DNA from 2 places in the Xanthomonas sp. NCPPB 1132 genome. Region 2 is predicted to be linked to the other one. Evidence: predicted binding sites of a transcription regulator. Region 2 holds the regulator's gene; the other holds the start of a gene.
What was found. The regulator HrcA, encoded in region 2, represses chaperone genes, less so after heat shock. The targets are predictions, from matches to a motif close to TTNGCACTCNNNNNNNNNGAGTGCNAA.
Positions count from the first base shown of each region.

Region 1: the regulator HrcA is predicted to act here: its motif matches at 4,456-4,482, upstream of rpoH (RNA polymerase sigma factor RpoH).

Region 1 covers NZ_CM152819.1:4,315,763-4,325,234, forward strand. The annotation lists gene AC1G9L_RS18560 (VanW family protein) at 1-1,280, opposite strand, end outside; gene AC1G9L_RS18565 (NAD(P)/FAD-dependent oxidoreductase) at 1,473-2,777, shown strand; gene AC1G9L_RS18570 (trimeric intracellular cation channel family protein) at 2,836-3,453, shown strand; gene rpoH (RNA polymerase sigma factor RpoH) at 3,567-4,445, opposite strand; gene ung (uracil-DNA glycosylase) at 4,665-5,396, opposite strand; gene AC1G9L_RS18585 (response regulator) at 5,422-6,264, opposite strand; gene ftsX (permease-like cell division protein FtsX) at 6,272-7,216, opposite strand; gene ftsE (cell division ATP-binding protein FtsE) at 7,213-7,899, opposite strand; gene rhlB (ATP-dependent RNA helicase RhlB) at 7,973-9,472, opposite strand, start outside.
Region 2 covers NZ_CM152819.1:2,307,667-2,317,138, reverse strand. The annotation lists gene pdxY (pyridoxal kinase) at 1-820, opposite strand, end outside; gene dnaJ (molecular chaperone DnaJ) at 1,252-2,382, opposite strand; gene dnaK (molecular chaperone DnaK) at 2,541-4,466, opposite strand; gene grpE (nucleotide exchange factor GrpE) at 4,609-5,130, opposite strand; gene hrcA (heat-inducible transcriptional repressor HrcA) at 5,297-6,355, opposite strand; gene recN (DNA repair protein RecN) at 6,467-8,128, shown strand; gene fur (ferric iron uptake transcriptional regulator) at 8,487-8,909, opposite strand; gene AC1G9L_RS09795 (outer membrane protein assembly factor BamE domain-containing protein) at 9,013-9,411, shown strand; gene AC1G9L_RS09790 (RnfH family protein) at 9,439-9,472, opposite strand, start outside.

The DNA.
Region 1 (9,472 bases), 2.0 Mb from region 2:
CGGCTGCCGGCCAGCGCCAGCAATTGGCGGTGCGGAGTGATCCACTGCCGCGCCTGCGCCAGCGCCGCACGCTCGGCCTCGATCAGCGCCGGATCGGCGCGGAAATCGCGCAAGGTGGGACTGTGCGGATGCCGCTGCGCGGCCGCGTCCAGGCGGGCCTGCAGCAGATGCATCGGCAAGGCGGTCATGCACACGTCCCAGCGCCGACCCTGCAGCTCGTCGGCCAGCCACAATTCCGGCAACAGGCCCTGCGGCACCACCAGGTCGACGTCGCGCGCGCCCAGCCGGTGCCGCAGCGCCCGCAGGCGGATGCGCTGCGCGCGCTGGCGCGCCTGCGGCAACGGCATCCCACGCCACAGCCACCAGCGCCGCAGCAACGCCGCGCGCACTGCCGCGACGCTGCGCCGCGGCAATGCCAGCACCCGGTCGCCCGGCTGCTGCCGGCGCCGGCGGTCTTCCGCGAACTCAGGCCAGTCCTCGTCGACCAGCCAGGTGCGGTGCAAGCCCTCCGGCACCGCCGCCACATGCCGATGGCAGGCGCTGCGGCCGCAGCGGGTGCAGTCGTTGGCGGCGCCGACGCCGGCGGCCGCGGTGCGCCGCTGCAGCGGCGGCAACGGCAATGCCGCCGGCGCCGCGGCACCGCCGCGGATGCGCACGTGCAGCGTCTCGCCATCCAGCCACACCTCCAGCCGCCACGGCGCGGCGGCGCGCAGGCGCAGGTCCACGTAGTTCCAGAACACCACCGCGTCGCGGTCGCGCTCGGCCAGGGAGCCGGCAATCACCTGGGTGTGGCGGTGCCGCTCGACGATCTCCAGGCCCTGCCGCAGCGCCGCGTCGTAGATCGCATTGGACATCTGGCACAGGCCGCCGCCGATCGACGGCACCAGGCAGCCCTCGCGCAGTTCGCGGCCGGCGACGAAGCCGCGGCGGCGGGTGGCACGGCCGAGCTGGCGCCAGAAGCTGAAGGTGGCCCCGGCCGGCACCTCCACGCCGTGCAGCGCACGCGCGGCCAGGCGCAGGTTGTGGATCTTGCCAGCCACCAGTTGCGGTGCGGTCTCCTCGCTGTCGGGCCACAGCGCGGTGACCGATTCGGCACAGCTGCCGTCGGCGATCGCCAGGCCGGCGTCGCGGCGATGCCGGCGCGGACCGCCGCGCAGATCGTGCAGTGCGCGGCGCAGTTGCAGCGCGCGGGTCTTGGCCCAGAACAGCAGGCTGCGCCAGCGCGACGGCAGTGGCGCCTGTGGCGGCGCCGACGCGCGCGGCTTCACTGTCGCTGGCATGACCGTGCGTCCTCCCTGTCGCTGACCGCGCTTGGCATCGCGCTACTATACGAGCATGCAGGTCCGGCCCTCGACGATCGCGCAGCGCCCCACTGGCCGCGCGCGTTTCCGTGGATCGGTGCGCCACGCGCGCCCACGACCGTCGCGCCGACACCGGACGCCTCCTTTCCTCTCCCCCTCCTGGAGTCCTGCATGGACAACACACGCGTGCCGCACCTGATCGTGATCGGCGGCGGCTTCGCCGGCTTGTGGGCCACCCGCGCCCTGGCCAGGACGCCGTTGCGCATCACCCTGATCGACCGCCGTAACCATCATCTGTTCCAGCCGCTGCTGTACCAGGTCGCCACCGCCGGCCTGTCGGCGCCGGACATCGCCGCGCCGCTGCGGCAGATCCTGCGCCACCAGGACAACGTCGAAGTACGCCTGGGCGAGGTCGTCGACATCGACAAGCAGACGCGGCAGGTGCGCCTGGCCGACGGCCAGACGCTGGCCTACGACTACCTGCTGGTCGCCACCGGCGCCACCCACGCCTATTTCGGCCACGACGACTGGGCGGCGCATGCGCCGGGCCTGAAGACCCTGGACGACGCGCTGCAACTGCGCCGGCACCTGCTGCTGGCATTCGAGCGCGCCGAAGCGGAAACCGACCCCGCCGCGCGCGCGGCCTGGCTCAGCTTCGCCATCGTCGGCGGCGGCCCCACCGGCGTCGAACTGGCCGGCACCCTGGCCGAGATCGCCCGGCACACGCTGAAGCACGAGTTCCGCCGCATCGACCCGGCCGAGGCGCGGGTGCGGCTGATCGAGGCCGGCCCGCGGGTGCTGTCCTCCTTCCCCGAGCACCTCTCGGCCAAGGCGCAGAAGCAGTTGGAAAAGCTCGGGGTGGAAGTGCTGACCGGCGTGCCGGTCGCCGACATCGACGCCAGCGGATATCGCCTGGGCAGCACCTTCGTGCCGGCGCGCACCGTGGTCTGGGCCGCCGGCGTGGCCGCCTCGCCGCTGGCGAAGACACTGCAGACGCCGCTGGACCGCAGCGGCCGCGTGCAGGTCCAGCCGGACCTGAGCGTGCCGGCCCATCCGGAACTGTTCGTCGCCGGCGACCTGGCCGCGGTGCAGCAGGCCGACGGCCGTCCGGTTCCCGGCGTGGCGCCGGCCGCCAAGCAGATGGGCCGGCACGTCGCCGACACCCTGCGCCGGCGGCTGCGCGGCGATACCGCCAGCGTGCCGTTCCGCTACGCCGACTACGGCAACCTGGCCACCATCGGGCGCATGGCCGCGATCGTGCACCTGGGCCGGCTGCAGCTCTCCGGCGTGCTGGCCTGGTGGTTCTGGCTGGCCGCGCACGTGTTCTTCCTGATCGGCTTCCGCAACCGCGTGGTGGTGCTGCTCAACTGGGCCTGGGCGTACTGGAGCTACCAGCGTGCTGCGCGCATCATCCTCGGCGACCCGCCCGCAGCCGAGGCAACGCAGGCACAGGCCGCGCCATCCAAGGACAGGTGACACTGCAGGGCCGGGCTGCGATCCTAGCCGGCCTTTTTGCTGCAGCGCAGTGCCCGTCTTGGCGACCTTCCTGTTCCTGCTCGACCTGCTGGGCACCTTCGTGTTCGCGATCAGCGGCGCCACCGTCGGCGTGCGCCATCGCCTGGACCTGTTCGGCGTGCTGGTGCTGTCGTGCGCGGCCGCGGTCTCCGGCGGCATCGCCCGCGACGTGCTGATCGGCGCCACCCCGCCGGCAGCGCTGGCCGACGTGCGCTATCTCGGTGTCGCCTGCCTGGCCGGGCTGCTGGCGTTCTACCGCCACCACACGGTCGAGCGCCTGCGCAATCCGGTGCAGATCTTCGATGCGATGGGCCTGGCGCTGTTCGCGGTGTACGGCACCAGCAAGGCGCTGGCGTTCGGCCTGGGCCCGCTGAGCGCAACCCTGCTGGGCATGCTCAGCGGCATCGGCGGCGGCATCGTCCGCGACCTGCTGGTGGCGCGCACGCCGGTGGTACTGCAGGCCGAACTGTACGCGGTGGCGGCCCTGCTCGGCGGCGGCGTGGTCGCCGCGGCGCAGGTGCTGCATCTGCCGCAGCCCTGGGGCCTGGCGGTCGGTGCGGTGCTGTGCTTCGGCCTGCGCTTCATGGCGATCCGCTACGGCTGGCATCTGCCGGTGGCACGACCGCCGGAGTCGTAGCCAATCGAGGGCGCGTCAGCAGTCGCCGATCCGCGAGTGAGCCCAGGCACAAACAGCAAAGGCCCGGCGATGCCGGGCCCTTTCGCGCGTTGCAAGGGATTGCCGCAGGCGACTCAGGCAACGAACAGCGCCTTCATCTTCTTCAGCGCGTTCGCCTCGATCTGGCGGATGCGCTCGGCCGACACGCCATACTCATCGGCCAGTTCCTGCAGGGTGATCTTGCTGTCGGCATCCAGCCAGCGGCGCTTGATGATGTCGCGCGAACGCGCATCCAGTTCCGCCAGACCTTCGCGCAGCAGCTGCAGCTGGTTGTCCTCGCTGTCGGCGCGTTCGTAGGCCTGCGAGGGATCTTCCTCGTTGGCCATCAGGTACGCGGCCGGCGACGGCGGCGCGTGGTCGTCGTCCTCGTCGGACGGCGCATCGAAGCCAATGTCGCGACCGGACAGGCGCGACTCCATCTCCATCACCTCGCGCTCGGACACGTTGAGGTCCTTGGCCACCGCGGTGACCTCGGCCGCGTTCATCCAGCCCAGGCGGGTCTTGGACTTGCGCAGGTTGAAGAACAGCTTGCGCTGCGCCTTGGTCGTGGCGACCTTGACGATGCGCCAGTTCTTCAGGATGTACTCGTGCATCTCGGCACGGATCCAGTGCACCGCGAAGCTGACCAGGCGCACGCCCATGTCCGGGTCGAAGCGCTTGACCGCCTTCATCAGGCCGATGTTGCCTTCCTGGATCAGGTCGCCCAGCGGCAGGCCGTAGCCGTTGTAGCCGCGGGCCACGTGCACCACGAAGCGCAGGTGGGAATGGACCAGTTCGCGGGCCGCATCCAGGTCTTCCTGGTCGCGGTACCGCGCCGCCAGTGCGCGTTCCTCGTCGGACGTCAGCACCGGGATCTGGTGCACGGCGCCGATGTAGGCATCCAGCGAACCGAGCGGACTGGGAATCGGGAGGTTGTTGGCAACCAAAGCGTTGGAGGTAAGAGTCTGGCTCATAGGGCTCATCTTAGCAGTCTACTAATTGGACTGCTGGGTACAGTAAAAAGTTCCTGTGTTCTATTTATGCAACATATGAATCAGGAATGACACTGCAGCACAAGCCACTGAAACAATCTGGAAGCATCGCGGCTTCCATCTTCTGACCACCAAACTACCATCCAGTTCGCGAAAACGGCGTCCACATGCGGTGGACGCCGCGCCCTGTCCAACCGGGGTTCAGGCGCCGCGCAGCGCCGCTTCCAGCTCCGCGCGCGGCGGCAGACTCCAGTCGATGGGGGCGGCGCCCCGGCGCTTCAAGTACTCGTTGGCCGCGGAGAAATGCTTGCAGCCGAGGAAGCCGCGGTGTGCCGACAGTGGCGAGGGGTGCGGCGCCTTCAGCACGCGGTGGCGGCGGGTATCGATGACCTTGCCCTTGGCCTGGGCATAGCTGCCCCAGAGCAGGAACACCAGGCCCTCGCGCTCGCGATTGAGGGTCTCCACGACGTGGTCGGTGAAGCCCTCCCAGCCCTTGCCCTGATGGGCGCCAGCCCGGCTCTCCTCCACCGTCAGCACCGCGTTGAGCAGCAGCACGCCGCGCTGCGCCCACGGCAGCAGGCAGCCGTGGTCCGGCCGGCGGATGCCCAGGTCGTCCTCGATCTCTTTATAGATGTTCAGCAGCGACGGCGGCACCGGCACCCCCGGCAGCACCGAGAAGCACAGCCCGTGCGCCTGGCCGTAGCCGTGGTACGGGTCCTGGCCGAGGATCACCACCTCCACCTTTTCGAACGGGGTGGCGTCGAAGGCGGCGAAGATCTGCCGCCCCGGCGGGAACACCCGCGCGCCGGCGGCCTTGCGCTGGCGCAGGAACGTGGCCAGCTCGCGCATCTCCGGGCGCAGCAGCCAGTCGCCCACCTGCGCCTTCCATGACGGCTCCAGCTGGATCCGGCTTTCGTCTTCGTTGTTGCTCATCGTTTCCAGGTTCGGGACATCGGGGTCAAAAGCTCACGGCGATCTCGTCGAGCCGGGCCAGGCGCAACTGGAACAGCACCTTGGTGACCAGCAGGCGCTCTTCGATCGGCTTCTGCACCAGGTCGTTGGCACCGGCGCGCAGCAGCTCGGACTGGGTGTGCGGGTTGCTGTCGCCGGTCATCACCAGCACCGGCATGCGCCGCTTGCCGTAGGCGAAGTCGACGCGGATGCGCTGGACCACGTCGCGGCCGTTGAGCTCGCCCTTGAGGGTGACGTCGGTCAGCACCAGGTCGATGCGGCGGGTGGTGCGACCCAGCGACTCGGCGGTGAGCAGCGCGAATGCGTCCTCGGCGCTGAGCACGTGCACCACGTGCAGTTGCTGGCGCTCGAGCATGCGCTTGGTCGCCTCGGCCACCACCCGGCTGTCCTCGACATAGAGCACGGTGGCGCCGGCCACCGGCTGCGGCTGCACGTAGCCGCGGATGAAGGTGGCCAGCGCCTCGTGGCCGAGCGCCTTGTCGAAATAGTCGGTGACGTACTCGGTGAAACGGCGTTCGACCAGGTGCTGCTGGGCGTCGCCGGAGACCACGATCACCGGCACGTACGCCTGGCCGGCGGCTTCGCGCACGCTGCGGGCCAGGGTCAGGCCGTCGCCGTCGGGCAGCCCCAGCGAGGTGGTGACCAGGTCGACCGGGCCGGCCTCCAGCGCGGCGCGCGCCTCGGCGATGCTGGCGCAGCCGACCACGGTCACGTCGGGCAGTTCGCGATGCAGCACGTCGGCGATCAGCTTGCGCACCAGCTTCGAGCCATCGACCACCATCACCCGGGGGGCGGCGCTGATCAGATGCTTGAGCTCGTGCCCGGCCATGTGCGCCTCAGGTGTCGGTGGGCCGCGTCTGGCGCAGGAAGTGGCCGGTCACCAGCCAGGCGCCGAGCCAGCCCAGCAGCAGGGTGCCGAGCAGCACGAAGCCGGCGTGCAGCGCATCCAGCCCGTGCAGCACGAAGTGGCTGCCATAGCTGTCGGCCAGTGCCGCCAGCGGCTGGCCAAGGGCCATGCCGGAGGCGGCGAGCAGGCCCAGCGCCAGCACTCCGGCGCCGAAACCGTACCAGGCGCCCAGGTACAGGAACGGGCGGCGGATGAAACCGTCACTGGCGCCGAGCAGCTGCAGCACGCCGATCTCCTCGCGCCGCGACTGGATGTCCAGGCGCACGGTGTTGCCGACCACCAGCACCGCACCGGCGCCGAGCAGCAGCGACAGCACCTGCACCAGGCGTTCGCCAAAATGCAGCCAGCCATCCAGACGCTTGCGCCACAGCGCGTCGTGCTGGACCAGGTCGGCCTGCGGCAGCGCGGTCAGCGCCGTCGCCAGCGGGGTGTCGTCGGCCGCGGCCGGAGTGACGATCAGCAGCGTCGGCAGCGGGTTGTCCTGCAGCGCGTCCAGCGCCTCGCCGAGGCCGGCGCTGTCGCGCAGCTCGGCCATGCCCTCGGCCGGCGTGCGCAGCGTTACCGCGGCCACGTCGCCACGGCCGCGCAGCGTCTGCGCCAGCGCCTGCGCCGCGGCGGCGTCGACGTCGGTCTTCAGGAACACGTTGATGTCGCGCGACTGCTGCACGCTGCCGGCGAACTGCTTGAGGTTGTCCAGGGCGATCGACAGGCCCAGCGGCAGGGTCAGCGCCAGCGCCATCACCGCCATGGTCAGCAGCGTGGCCCACGGCTTGCGCATGGCGCGACCGAGGCTGTAGACGATGCTGTGCAGGTGGTGGTCCCACCACACGCCCAGCCGCGAGGGCGCCGCGGCGCCGGCGTTGCGCGCGCTCATTCGGCCAGGTCCTGCGGCGAGATGTCGTCGATCAGGCGGCCGTGGTCCAGGATCAGCACGCGCTTGCGCATCTGCTTGAGCAGGGCCAGGTCGTGGCTGACCACCAGCACGCTGGTGCCGCGCGCCGGCAGTTCAGCGAACAGCTGCATGATCTCGGCGGCCAGGGTCGGGTCGAGATTGCCGGTGGGTTCGTCGGCGACCAGCAGCCGCGGTTCGCCGACCATCGCCCGGGCAATGCCGACGCGCTGCTGCTCGCCGGCCGACAGCTGCGAGGGCAGCGCCTTCTCGCGGTGGCCCAGGCCCATGCGCTCGAGGACCGAGCGCACGCGCTTGCCGATCTCGGCGCGACGGGTGCCGCGCAGGATCAGCGGCAGCGCGACGTTCTCGGCGATGCTGCGGTCGGTGAGCAGACGGTGGTCCTGGTAGACCGCGCCGACCTCGCGCCGGTGCAGCGGCACGCGGCGACCGCGCACCTTCAGCAGGTTGCGCTCGCCGAACAGCACGGCGCCGCGCGAGGGCCGCTCGCTCAGATGGATCAGCTTGAGCAGGGTGCTCTTGCCGGCACCGGAATGGCCGGTGACGAACAGCATCTCGCCCTCCTCGACCTCGAAGCTGACGTCCACCAGCGCCGCGTGGCCGCCGGCGTACTGTTTGCTGACATTGTCGAACCGCAGAACGCTCATCCGGCGATTATGCCGGAGCGGCTGGGGTGTTCGTCCACCGCGCGCGTCGCACGCGGCGGACGGCCGGTCCTGCTCAGGAGCTGGAGACCAGCGAGCGCAGCTTGCGGCCCAGGCGGGTCAGGAACGAATCGTTGGTCGCCGCCGCACCGCGATCGGCCTGGCGCGCGGCCTTGACCGGGGTGGCCACGACCTGCACCGGCTTGGCCGGGGCCGCGGCCGCCGGCGCGGCGCTGCCGTTGCCGGCCGGTGCACCCTCGGCACCTTCCAGCGGGCGCCCACCGCGACGGCGACGGCGCTTGCGCGGCGGACGCTCGCCTTCGACCGCGGGCGCTGCGCCCTCGGCCGGCGCAGCGCGCGGCGGCTTGGGGGCAGGCGCCGGCGCGGCGGCAGCCGGCGCAGTGCCGTCGGCCGCAGCGGCGGTGGCATCGGCCGGACGCGGCGTGCGCGGACGCCGCGGCTTGCCGTCGGCGCTGCGCGACGATTCGCCACGGCCGCCCGGGCCGCTGCGACCGCCGCCGGGCTTGCCGCGACCGCCGCCGCGACGCTGCTCGTCGGCCTCGCGCTGGGCGCGGGCCTCGCGGAAGATCTCGCCGATGCTCTCCTCGCCCTCGGTCTCGGCGGCCTCGCCCTCCACCGGCGCGCGCGGGGTGCGCGGCAACGCCACCAGCAGCTCGGCGGTGACCGGCTCGACCGGGATCTTCTGTTCGATGTAGGCCTCGATGTCCGGCAGGCTCATCGCGTAGCGCTCGCAGGCGAAGCTGATCGCGTCGCCTTCCTCGCCCAGCCGCGCGGTGCGGCCGATGCGGTGCACGTAGTCCTCGGCGTCGAACGGCAGGTCGTAGTTGTAGACGTACTTGACCCCGTCGATGTGCAGGCCGCGCGCGGCCACGTCGGTGGCCACCAGGATCTCCAGCTGGCCCTTCTGGAAGCGGTTGAGCAGGGTCTCGCGCTTCTTCTGCGGCACGTCGCCGGACAGCACGCCGACCCGGTAGCCGTTGCGCTCCAGCGAACGCGCCACCCGCTCGACGAAGGCCTTGGTGTTGACGAACACCATGGTCCGCGCGCCCTCGCTGCGCGAGAGCAGGCCCAGCAGCAGGGTCAGCTTCTCCTCGTCGGAGGGGAAGTAGATTCGCTGGCGCACGCGCGCGGCGGTGATGCTCTCGGTCTCGACCACGAGCTTTTCCGGCTCGTTCATGTGCTCGTAGGCCAGCTCCAGCACGCGGTGGCTGAGGGTGGCCGAGAACAGCAGGGTCTGGCGGGTGCCGCGCTCGGGCATGCGCCGCAGCAGGAAGCGGATGTCCTTGATGAAGCCCAGGTCGAACATGCGGTCGGCTTCGTCGAGCACGCAGATCTCGCAGGCGTGCAGCGACACCACCTTGTGCTGCTTGACGTAGTCGATCAGGCGGCCGGGGGTGGCGATGATCACGTCCACGCCCTGCTGCAGCAGTTCGCGTTGCTTGTCGTAGTCCACGCCGCCGTAGACCAGGGCGAAGCGCAGGCCCAGTTCGGAGCCGAACTTGACCGCGTCCTTGTGGATCTGGATCGCCAGTTCGCGGGTCGGGGCCAGGATCAG
Region 2 (9,472 bases):
CCAGCGCCGCGTGCACGCCGGCGATGGCGCGGCCGATCGCCGCCTCGAAGCTGTCGCCACGCAACAGGAATGCCACCAGCAGCGCCATCAACACATCGCCCGTACCGGCCACGTCCACCGGCAGCAAGGGCGAGCACCAGCGGTAGACCGCCTCGCGACTCACCGCCAGCGTCACCAGTTGCCCGGCATCGCCGCCGACGCTGTGCGCAAGCACCCATTCCGGTCCGCGCGCCAGCAGCACGCGTGCTGCGGCGATCGCGTCGTCCTGCGCCAGTGCCGGCATGCCGGTCAGGCGGCCGAGCTCGAACGCGTTTGGCGTCACCAGCCACGCGTGGGGCAACAGGCGCTCGGCGAAGATCGCCTCCAGGCCCGGCTCCACGTAGGGACCGGTGTGCGTATCGCCGATCACCGGATCCAGGCAGTAGCGCAGCGTCGGGCACTGCGGCAGCGTCGCGTCGAGCCAATCGGCGAAGGCGGTGCCATTGCCGACGCTGCCGAAATAGCCGGACACCAGCATGCGCGCACGCTGCGGCAGGCCGCGTTCGCTGGCGCCGAGCAGCAGATCGGCGAACCAGTCCGACGGCAGCACCTTGCCGCGCAGCGTGGCGTAGAACGGCGCATTGCTCAGCAAGGTGGTCGGGATCTCGGCCACGCGCAGGCCCAGCGCGCGCAACGGCGGCACAGCGGCACTGTTGCCGGCGTGGCCATAGACGAGTTGCGACTGCACGGAAATGACGTCGACCGGCACCGGTCCGTCGGGCCGCTGGCGGCGGCCATGGATGAGATGACGTGCGGTGGCGTTGTCGGCGGAAGCGTTCATCGCCGTAGTGTAGCGCCGGCGCAAGGACGCCCTGATGGGCGCGTGCCGGCGCGTTGCATGGCTTTCAGCAACAACGGCCTCAGCTGCGACGCTCCGACGAGAAAGCGTCGCGGCTGAAGCCGCTCCTACACAACAGGGAGTCCGGACGGATGCGGAAGAACGGCCGAACATCCGGAATCGAATCTTGATACCTCTGCTATAGGCAGCGGCCGAAACATTCCAGCACAACATTCCGCTGTAGGAGCGGCTTCAGCCGCGACGCTTTGACGGTAAAGCGTCGGGGCTGAAGCCCCTCCCACAAAAGCCTGGCAGCGACCAGGAACGCTTGGAAAATCCAGAATCCCGGCCTTCAACAGCCGCAGGCTGTCATCCCGAATCCCGAATCCCGAATCCCCGGCTTTTCAGCAGCCGAATGGCTGATCATCCCGGCCTCACGACGTCATCCGGTCCCAGAACCCCTTCACCCCATCGATGAAGGTCGCCGACTTCGGCGAATGCTTGCGCGCGTCCTCGCCGGTGAAGGTGGACTCGAACTGCTCCAGCAGCTTGCGCTGGTCGGCGGTGAGGTTGATCGGGGTCTCCACCACCACGCGGCAGTACAGGTCGCCTTCGCTGCGGCTGCGCACCGAGCGCACGCCCTTGCCGCGCAGGCGGAACAGCTTGCCGGTCTGGGTCTCGGCCGGGATGCGGATCTCCGCCTCGCCGCCCAGGGTCGCCACGCGCACGGTGTCGCCCAGCGCCGCCTGCGAGATGCGGATCGGCACCTCGCAGTGCAGGTCGTCGCCGTCGCGCTGGAAGATTGCATGCTCGCGCACCCGCACTTCCACGTACAGATCGCCCGGCGGGGTACCGGCAGGACCGGCCTCGCCCTCGCCCGACAGGCGGATGCGGTCGCCGTTGTCGACGCCGGCGGGGATCTTCACCGACAGCACCTTGGTCTCTTCCACACGCCCGGCGCCATGGCACTCGCCGCACGGGTTCTGCACGATCTGGCCGCGACCGGCGCAATGCGGGCAGGTCTGCTGCATGGCGAAGATGCCGCGCTGGATGCGCACCTGGCCGCGCCCGTGGCAGGTACCGCAGGTCTCGACCTTGCCATCCGCCGAGCCGCTGCCGTGGCAGTGCTCGCATTCGCTCAGGGTCGGGATTTCGATGCGGCGCTCGATGCCGGCCACCGCTTCTTCCAGGTCCAGCTCCAGCACGTAGCCGATGTCGGCACCACGCCGCGGCGCACGCCCGCCACCGCCGGCGCCACCGAAGATGTTGCCGAAGATGTCACCGAAGATATCGCCCATGTCCGGGCCGCCAGGGCCGCCGCCCATCCCGCCCATGCCGTGCTCGAACGCGGCGTGGCCGTGCGCGTCGTACATGCGCCGGCGGTTGCCGTCGGAGAGCACCTCATAGGCTTCCTTGCATTCCTTGAACGCGGCCTCGGCGGCGTGGTCGCCGGGATTGCGGTCCGGGTGGTACTTCATCGCGCAACGGCGATAGGCCTTCTTCAGCTCGTCGTCGCTGGCGGTGCGGGCCACACCCAGCACTTCGTAATAGTCGCGTTTGCTCATAGGGCGGGGATTGGGGAGTCGGGAGTCGGGATTCGTTCAATGCAAAAGCGGAGAGCCTCGGCTCTTCCGCTTTTACAAACTTGATGGACAGGGATGGGAGTGGGAACCAACAGGCCAAGGCCTTCGCGAATCCCCAATCCCGAATCCCCAATCCCGGCTTACTTCTTGTCGTCCTTGACCTCGGTGAACTCGGCGTCGACCACGTCGTCGGACGAGGCCGAGGACGCATGCGCGCCGCCGGCGTTGCCGCCCGGCTGCTGCTCGCCCGCCGCCGCAGCCGCGTACAGCGACTGACCGGCCTCTTCCAGCGCCTTGGTCTTGGCCTCGATCTGGCCCTTGTCGTCGCCCTTCATCGCGGTTTCCAGGTCCGCCAGCGCCGACTCGACCTTGCCGATCACGTCGCCGCCGACCTTGCTGCCGTGCTCGGTGATCGCGCTGCGGGTGGCGTGGATCAGGCCGTCGGCCTGGTTGCGCGCCTGCACCAGCTCGTGGAACTTCTTGTCTTCCTCGCGGTTGGCTTCCGCGTCGGCGACCATCCGCTGGATCTCGTCGTCCGACAGGCCGGAACCGGCCTTGATCTCGACCTTCTGTTCCTTGTTGGTCTTCTTGTCCTTGGCCGACACGTGCAGGATGCCGTTGGCGTCGATGTCGAAGGACACCTCCACCTGCGGCAGGCCGCGCGGCGCCGGCTCGATGCCGGACAGGTCGAACTTGGCCAGCGACTTGTTGAAGCGGGCCTGTTCGCGCTCGCCCTGCAGCACGTGCACGGTCACCGCCGACTGGTTGTCCTCGGCGGTGGAGAACACCTGCGAGGCCTTGGTCGGGATGGTGGTGTTCTTCTCGATGATCTTGGTGAACACGCCGCCCAGGGTCTCGATGCCCAGGCTCAGCGGGGTCACGTCGAGCAGCAGCACGTCCTTGACGTCGCCGGCCAGCACGCCGCCCTGGATCGCCGCGCCCAGCGCCACGGCCTCGTCGGGGTTGACGTCCTTGCGCGGCTCCTTGCCGAAGAACTCGGCCACCGCCTGCTGCACCTTCGGCATGCGGGTCTGGCCACCGACCAGGATCACCTCGGTGATGTCGCTGGCGCGCAGGCCGGCGTCGTTCAGCGCGGTGCGGCACGGATCGATGGTGCGCTTGACCAGGTCCTCCACCAGCGCCTCGAGCTTGGCCCGGGTCAGCTTGATGTTGAGGTGCTTCGGGCCCGACGCGTCGGCAGTGACGTACGGCAGGTTGACTTCGGTCTGCTGCGAGGAGGACAGCTCGATCTTGGCGCGCTCGGCGGCATCCTTCAGGCGCTGCAGCGCCAGCGGATCCTTGCGCAGGTCGATGCCCTGGTCCTTGTTGAACTCTTCCACCAGGTAGTCGATGACGCGCTTGTCGAAGTCTTCGCCGCCCAGGAAGGTGTCGCCGTTGGTGGCCAGCACTTCGAACTGCTTCTCGCCGTCGACGTTGGCGATCTCGATGATCGACACGTCGAAGGTGCCGCCGCCCAGGTCGTACACGGCGATCTTGCGGTCGCCGCCCTGGCCCTTGTCCAGGCCGTAGGCCAGCGCAGCCGCAGTCGGCTCGTTGATGATGCGCTTGACGTCCAGGCCGGCGATGCGGCCGGCGTCCTTGGTCGCCTGGCGCTGGCTGTCGTTGAAGTACGCCGGCACGGTGATGACCGCCTCGGTGACGGTCTCGCCCAGGAACGCCTCGGCGGTCTTCTTCATCTTCTCCAGCACCTGCGCGGAGATTTCCTGCGAGGCCAGCTTGCGCCCGTCCGCGGTGGCCACCCAGGCGTCGCCGTTGTCGTGCTGGACGATGCTGTACGGCACCAGGCCGATGTCCTTCTGCACTTCGGCGTCGGTGAACTTGCGGCCGATCAGGCGCTTGACCGCGTAGAAGGTGTTCTTGGGGTTGGTGACGGCCTGGCGCTTGGCCGAGGCGCCCACCAGCACTTCGCCGTCCTTGGTGTAGGCGACGATCGAAGGCGTGGTGCGGTCACCCTCGGAATTCTCGATGACGCGGGCCTTGCCGCCGTCCATGATCGCCACGCACGAGTTGGTCGTGCCCAGGTCGATGCCGATGATCTTGCCCATTGCAATGACTCCTGAAAGGTCGTGTAGCCGGCCAGTGCCGGGATCTGGTTCGGATATAGGGATGGCTGCGGGTCATTCAAGCCATCGCCGCAAATTAGCGTTCCACGGCTGCCGCGCCGGGTTCAGGCGCGGCGGCCGGCGCTCAGTCGTGCTTGGCCACCACCACCAGGGCGGGCCGCAGCAGGCGGTCGTTGAGCAGGTAGCCCTTCTGGAACACCTGGATCACGTGCCCCGGGGCGACGCCCTCGGCCTCGGCCTGGCTGATCGCCTGGTGATGCTCGGGGTTGAACGGCTCACCGGTCGGGTCGAGCAGGGTCAGGCCGTTGTCGGCGGCGACCTTGAGCAACTGCTTGTAGGTCAGCTCCAGGCCGTCGCGCAGCGGGCTGGGCTCGCTGCCGGCGGCGCTCAGCCCCGCATCCAGACTGTCGAACACCGGCAACAGGTCGCCGAGCAGGCGCTCGTTGGCGAACTTGCGCGCCTGCTCCACGTCGCGGGCGATGCGCTTGCGCTGGTTCTCCAGGTCGGCCCGCTCGCGCAGGACGTCGGCCTTGACCAGGGCCAGTTCACTGCGCAGCGTCTCGATCTCCGCCTGCAGCGGATCGGTCGAGGGCTGCTGCGCCTCGGTCAGGTGTTCGGAATCGAATTCGGGGTGCTCTTGCGTCATGTCCGGGTCCCTGGCGGGGTACGTCCCGCCTTACCGGACCACCTATGTGGGCGGTGCGGGCGGATTCAAGTGAATCCAGGGATTGGGGAGTCGGGATTGGGGATTCGCCTTGTACGGCGGGACGGTCGGCTGGCGGAGGGCGCTGCGGGCGCCCCGTGCGCGTGGGTCAGCGGTCGCCGGGCGGGGATGGGTCCAGGCGGGCGCCGAGGACGTCGGCGGCGGTCTGGACCAGGGGGATGACCCGGTCGTAGTCCATGCGCTTGGGGCCGATCACGCCCAGCACGCCCAGCACCTGGCCCCCGGCCATGTACGGGGCGGTCACCAGCGACACGCTCTCCAGCGGCACCATGCCGGTCTCCTCGCCGATGAAGATGCGCACGCCCGGCGCGCGGATGGTGCGTTCGAGCAGTTGCAGGATCTCGCGCTTGCTGGCGAAGACCTCGAACAGTTCGCGCAGCCGCTCCAGGTCCGACAGGTCCTGCACGCCCATCAACTTGGTCTGCCCGGCCAGCACCATGTCGTCGCCGGCCGGAGCCAGCGCCTGCTCGGCCAGTTCGACGCTGTGCGCCAGCAGTTGCTCCATCTCGTCGCGCGCGTGGCGCAGGTCGCGCAGCAGGCTGGCGCGGATGTCGGCCAGGGCGCGCCCGGCGAAATGCCGGTTCAGATAGTTGGCCACGCGCTCCAGTTCGGCCGGCTCGTAGGCCTTGCGCGGCTCGATGACCCGGTTCTGCACCTCGTTGTCGGCGAACACCAGGATCGCCAGCACCCGCCGCGCATCCAGCGGCAAGAAGTCGATGTGCCGGAACGCGAACTGCTCGCGCTTGGGCGCGCTGACCACGCCGACGAAGTGGGTCATCGCCGACAGCAGCTCCGAGGCGCTGCCCAGCAGCGCCTGGGTGCCGGCGGCATTGGCCATCTCCGCGCGCAGCCGTGCCACCTCGCCTTCGGCCGGCGGACGCATCTGCACCAGGCTGTCGACGAACACCCGGTAGCCGGTGGCGGTGGGCACGCGCCCGGCCGAGGTGTGCGGCGAGCTGAGCAGCCCGGCGTCCTCCAGGTCGGCCAGGATGTTGCGGATCGTCGCCGGGCTCACGTCCAGCCCGGCATGCCGGGCCAGGGTCTGCGAGCCGACCGGCTCGCCGTCGCGGATATAGCGCGAGATCAGCGTGCGCAGCAGCTGCCGGGCACGCGGATCGAGGCTGGAATGGACCGGGGAAGCGCGCATGGAATCAACCCGTGAGACTGGTCCTTAGATAATGTCTGCACGCCGGCTTGGCAAGTCATTGGCCCACCTACCCGCGCATGCTAGCGTTGCGCGGCTCCGGATGCAGACCCCATGCTCAGACATCTCTCGATCAAGGATTTCGCCGTCGTACGCGGCACCGAACTGGAATTCGGCCCCGGCATGACCGTGGTGTCCGGCGAAACCGGCGCCGGCAAGTCGCTGATGGTGGACGCGCTCGGCTTCCTGTCCGGGCTGCGCGCCGACAGCGGCGTGGTCCGCCACGGCGCCGACCGCGCCGAACTGTCGGCCGAGTTCGTGCCCCCCGCCCAGGCGCGCGCCTGGCTGCGCGAGAACGAACTCGACGACGACGAACACTGCCAGCTGCGCCGGGTGATCCGCGCCGACGGCGGCTCCCGCGCCTGGATCAACGGCCGCCCGGTGACCCTGTCGCAACTGGCCGAGCTGGCCGGCCACCTGGTCGAGATCCATGGCCAGCACGAACACCAGGCCCTGCTCTCGCGCGGCAGCCAGCTCGGCCTGCTCGACGCCTACGCCCGCAACGAAGCCGAACGGGCCGCGGTGCGCGCCGCCGCTGCCCGCTGGCAGGGCCTGCTCAGCGAGCGCGAGACCCTGCTGGCGCAGGGCGACGTCAGCGACCGCATCGGTTTCCTGCAGCACCAGTTGGCCGAACTGCAGCGCGAGGACCTGGACCCGGCGGCGATCGCCGCCCTGGACGTCAACCACCGCCGCCAGGCCCACGCCGCCGCGCTGATCGGCGCCTGCGAGGGCGCGGCGCAGCGGCTCAACGGCGACGAGGCGCCGGCGGTGCTGGACCTGCTGCAGCAGACCCGCCACGAGCTCGGCAAGGTCGGCGAGTACGACCCGCGCCTGGCCGAGGTGCAGGCGCTGATCGACAGCGCCGGCATCCAGCTGGAGGAAGCGCTGGCGCTGATCGACCGGGTCCGCGACGACCTGGATGCCGACCCGGCGCAGTTCGATGAGATGGAACGCAAGCTCGGCCGCCTGCACGACTTGGCACGCAAGCACCGGATCGGGGTGGACGCGCTGGCCGGCCACCGCGACGCCCTGCTGGCCGAAGTGGAGAGCCTGCGCGGCGCCGGCGAGCGGCTGGACGTGCTCGACGCCGAGATCGCCCAGGCCACCCAGGCCTGGCGCGACGCCGCGGCCGCCCTGACTGCGACCCGCGAGCGCGGTGCGCAGGCGCTCTCGCACGACACCACCGCGTTGATCGGCGAACTGGGCATGGGCGGCGGCCGCTTCCTGATCCAATTGGAACCGCACGAGACGGAGCGGCCGGACCCGGCCGGCGCCGAGCGGGTCGAGTTCCTGGTCGCGGCCAACGCCGGGCAGCCGCCGCGCGCCCTGCGCAAGGTGGCTTCCGGCGGCGAACTGTCGCGCATCTCGCTGGCGATCGAGGTCGCCGCGCTGGGCCTGGACGCGGTGCCGACCATGGTCTTCGACGAAGTGGACTCGGGCATTGGCGGCGCCGTCGCCGACATCGTCGGCAAGAAACTGCGCGCGCTCGGCGAGCAGCGCCAGGTGCTGTGCGTGACCCACCTGCCGCAGGTCGCCGCGCAGGGCCACGCCCACTACCGGGTCAGTAAGGCGCCGGTCGAGGGCATGACCCAGAGCTCGGTGGAACTGCTGGCCCCACGCCAGCGCGAGGAAGAACTGGCGCGGATGCTGGGCGGGGTCGAGGTCAGCAAGGAAGCCCGCGCCGCGGCCAAGCGCCTGCTGCTCAGCGCGGGCTGAGCGGCTGGCGATCGGGCAGCGCTGCCAGCGCCTGGCAATGCAGCCCCACCCAGGCGCCGCAGGTCACTGAAAGCATCAAAGGCCCCTCTCCCACCGGGAGAGGGGTTGGGGTGAGGGTCAGGCGCAGAGCAACCCGCTGACGTGATCCACACGGCGACACCCCACACCCTCATCCGCCCCTGCGGGGCACCTTCTCCCGATGGGAGAAGAGAGAAGCCTTAGCCCCTCTCCCGTCGGGAGAGGGGTTGGGGTGAGGGTACGGCGCGGAGCGACCCGCTGACCTGATCCAACGCGGAGACACCCGGACCCTCATCCGCCCCTGCGGGGCACCTTCTCCCGGTGGGAGAAGGGAGAAGCCTCAGCCCTTCTTGCCGCTCGGCCGCTTGCTGCGCACGTACAGCACCAGGGAGTGCTCTTCCAGCTCGTAGCCGTGATCGGCGGCGATCTTGCGCTGCAATTCCTCGATCTCCGCGCTTTCGAACTCGATGATCTTGCCGGTGTCCACGTCCACCATGTGGTCGTGGTGGCCGCCGCGGTCCAGCTCATACACCGCCTGGCCGCCCTCGAAGTTGTGCTTGAGCACCAGCCCGGCCGCCTCGAACTGGGTCAGCACGCGGTACACGGTGGCCAGGCCGATCTCGTCGCCGTGGTCCAGCAGCTGCCGGTAGATCTCCTCGGCGGTCATGTGGTGCCGCGCCGATTTCTGCTCCAGCAGCTCGAGGATGCGCATCCGGGGGTGCGTGACCTTCAGGCCGACTTTGCGCAGATCGTGGGATTCCATGGCGTCTCCGTTCATAGCTGGTTTATCGCCAGCTGCCTGGGAATGGGTCGCGGCGGTCGCCGGGAGTGTATCATCGACGTGATTTCATTCAGCCATGTCCCCGATGCGCAATTTCCTGCTGGTCGCCGCTGTTGCCCTGTCCACCGCTGGCTGCGGCATCATTTACAAGCAGCCCATCTACCAGGGCAATCTGATCAAGCCGTCGGCCGTGGAGCAGCTCAAGGTCGGGCAAAGCAAGCAGCAGGTCAGCGCGCTGCTGGGCAGCCCCTCGATCCCGGATCCGTTCCATGCGCAGCGCTGGGATTACACCTCCACCGAGCGGATCGATCGCGTCGGCCATACCGAGATCAAGAACTTCGTCGTGTTCTTCGACAACGACATGGTCACCCGCTGGGAAGGCGACTACTTCCCGGATCAGGACGAAGAACTGGCCAAGAACAGCGTGCGCCAGTTCGGCCGCAACCTGGCCAAGGACAAGAAGAAGCAGCGCCGCGGCGAATGAGCCGGCGGCCGCGTCGCGCCCCGCCGCTCAGCGCGGCTTGGCGCGGCGCCGCCTGGCGTCC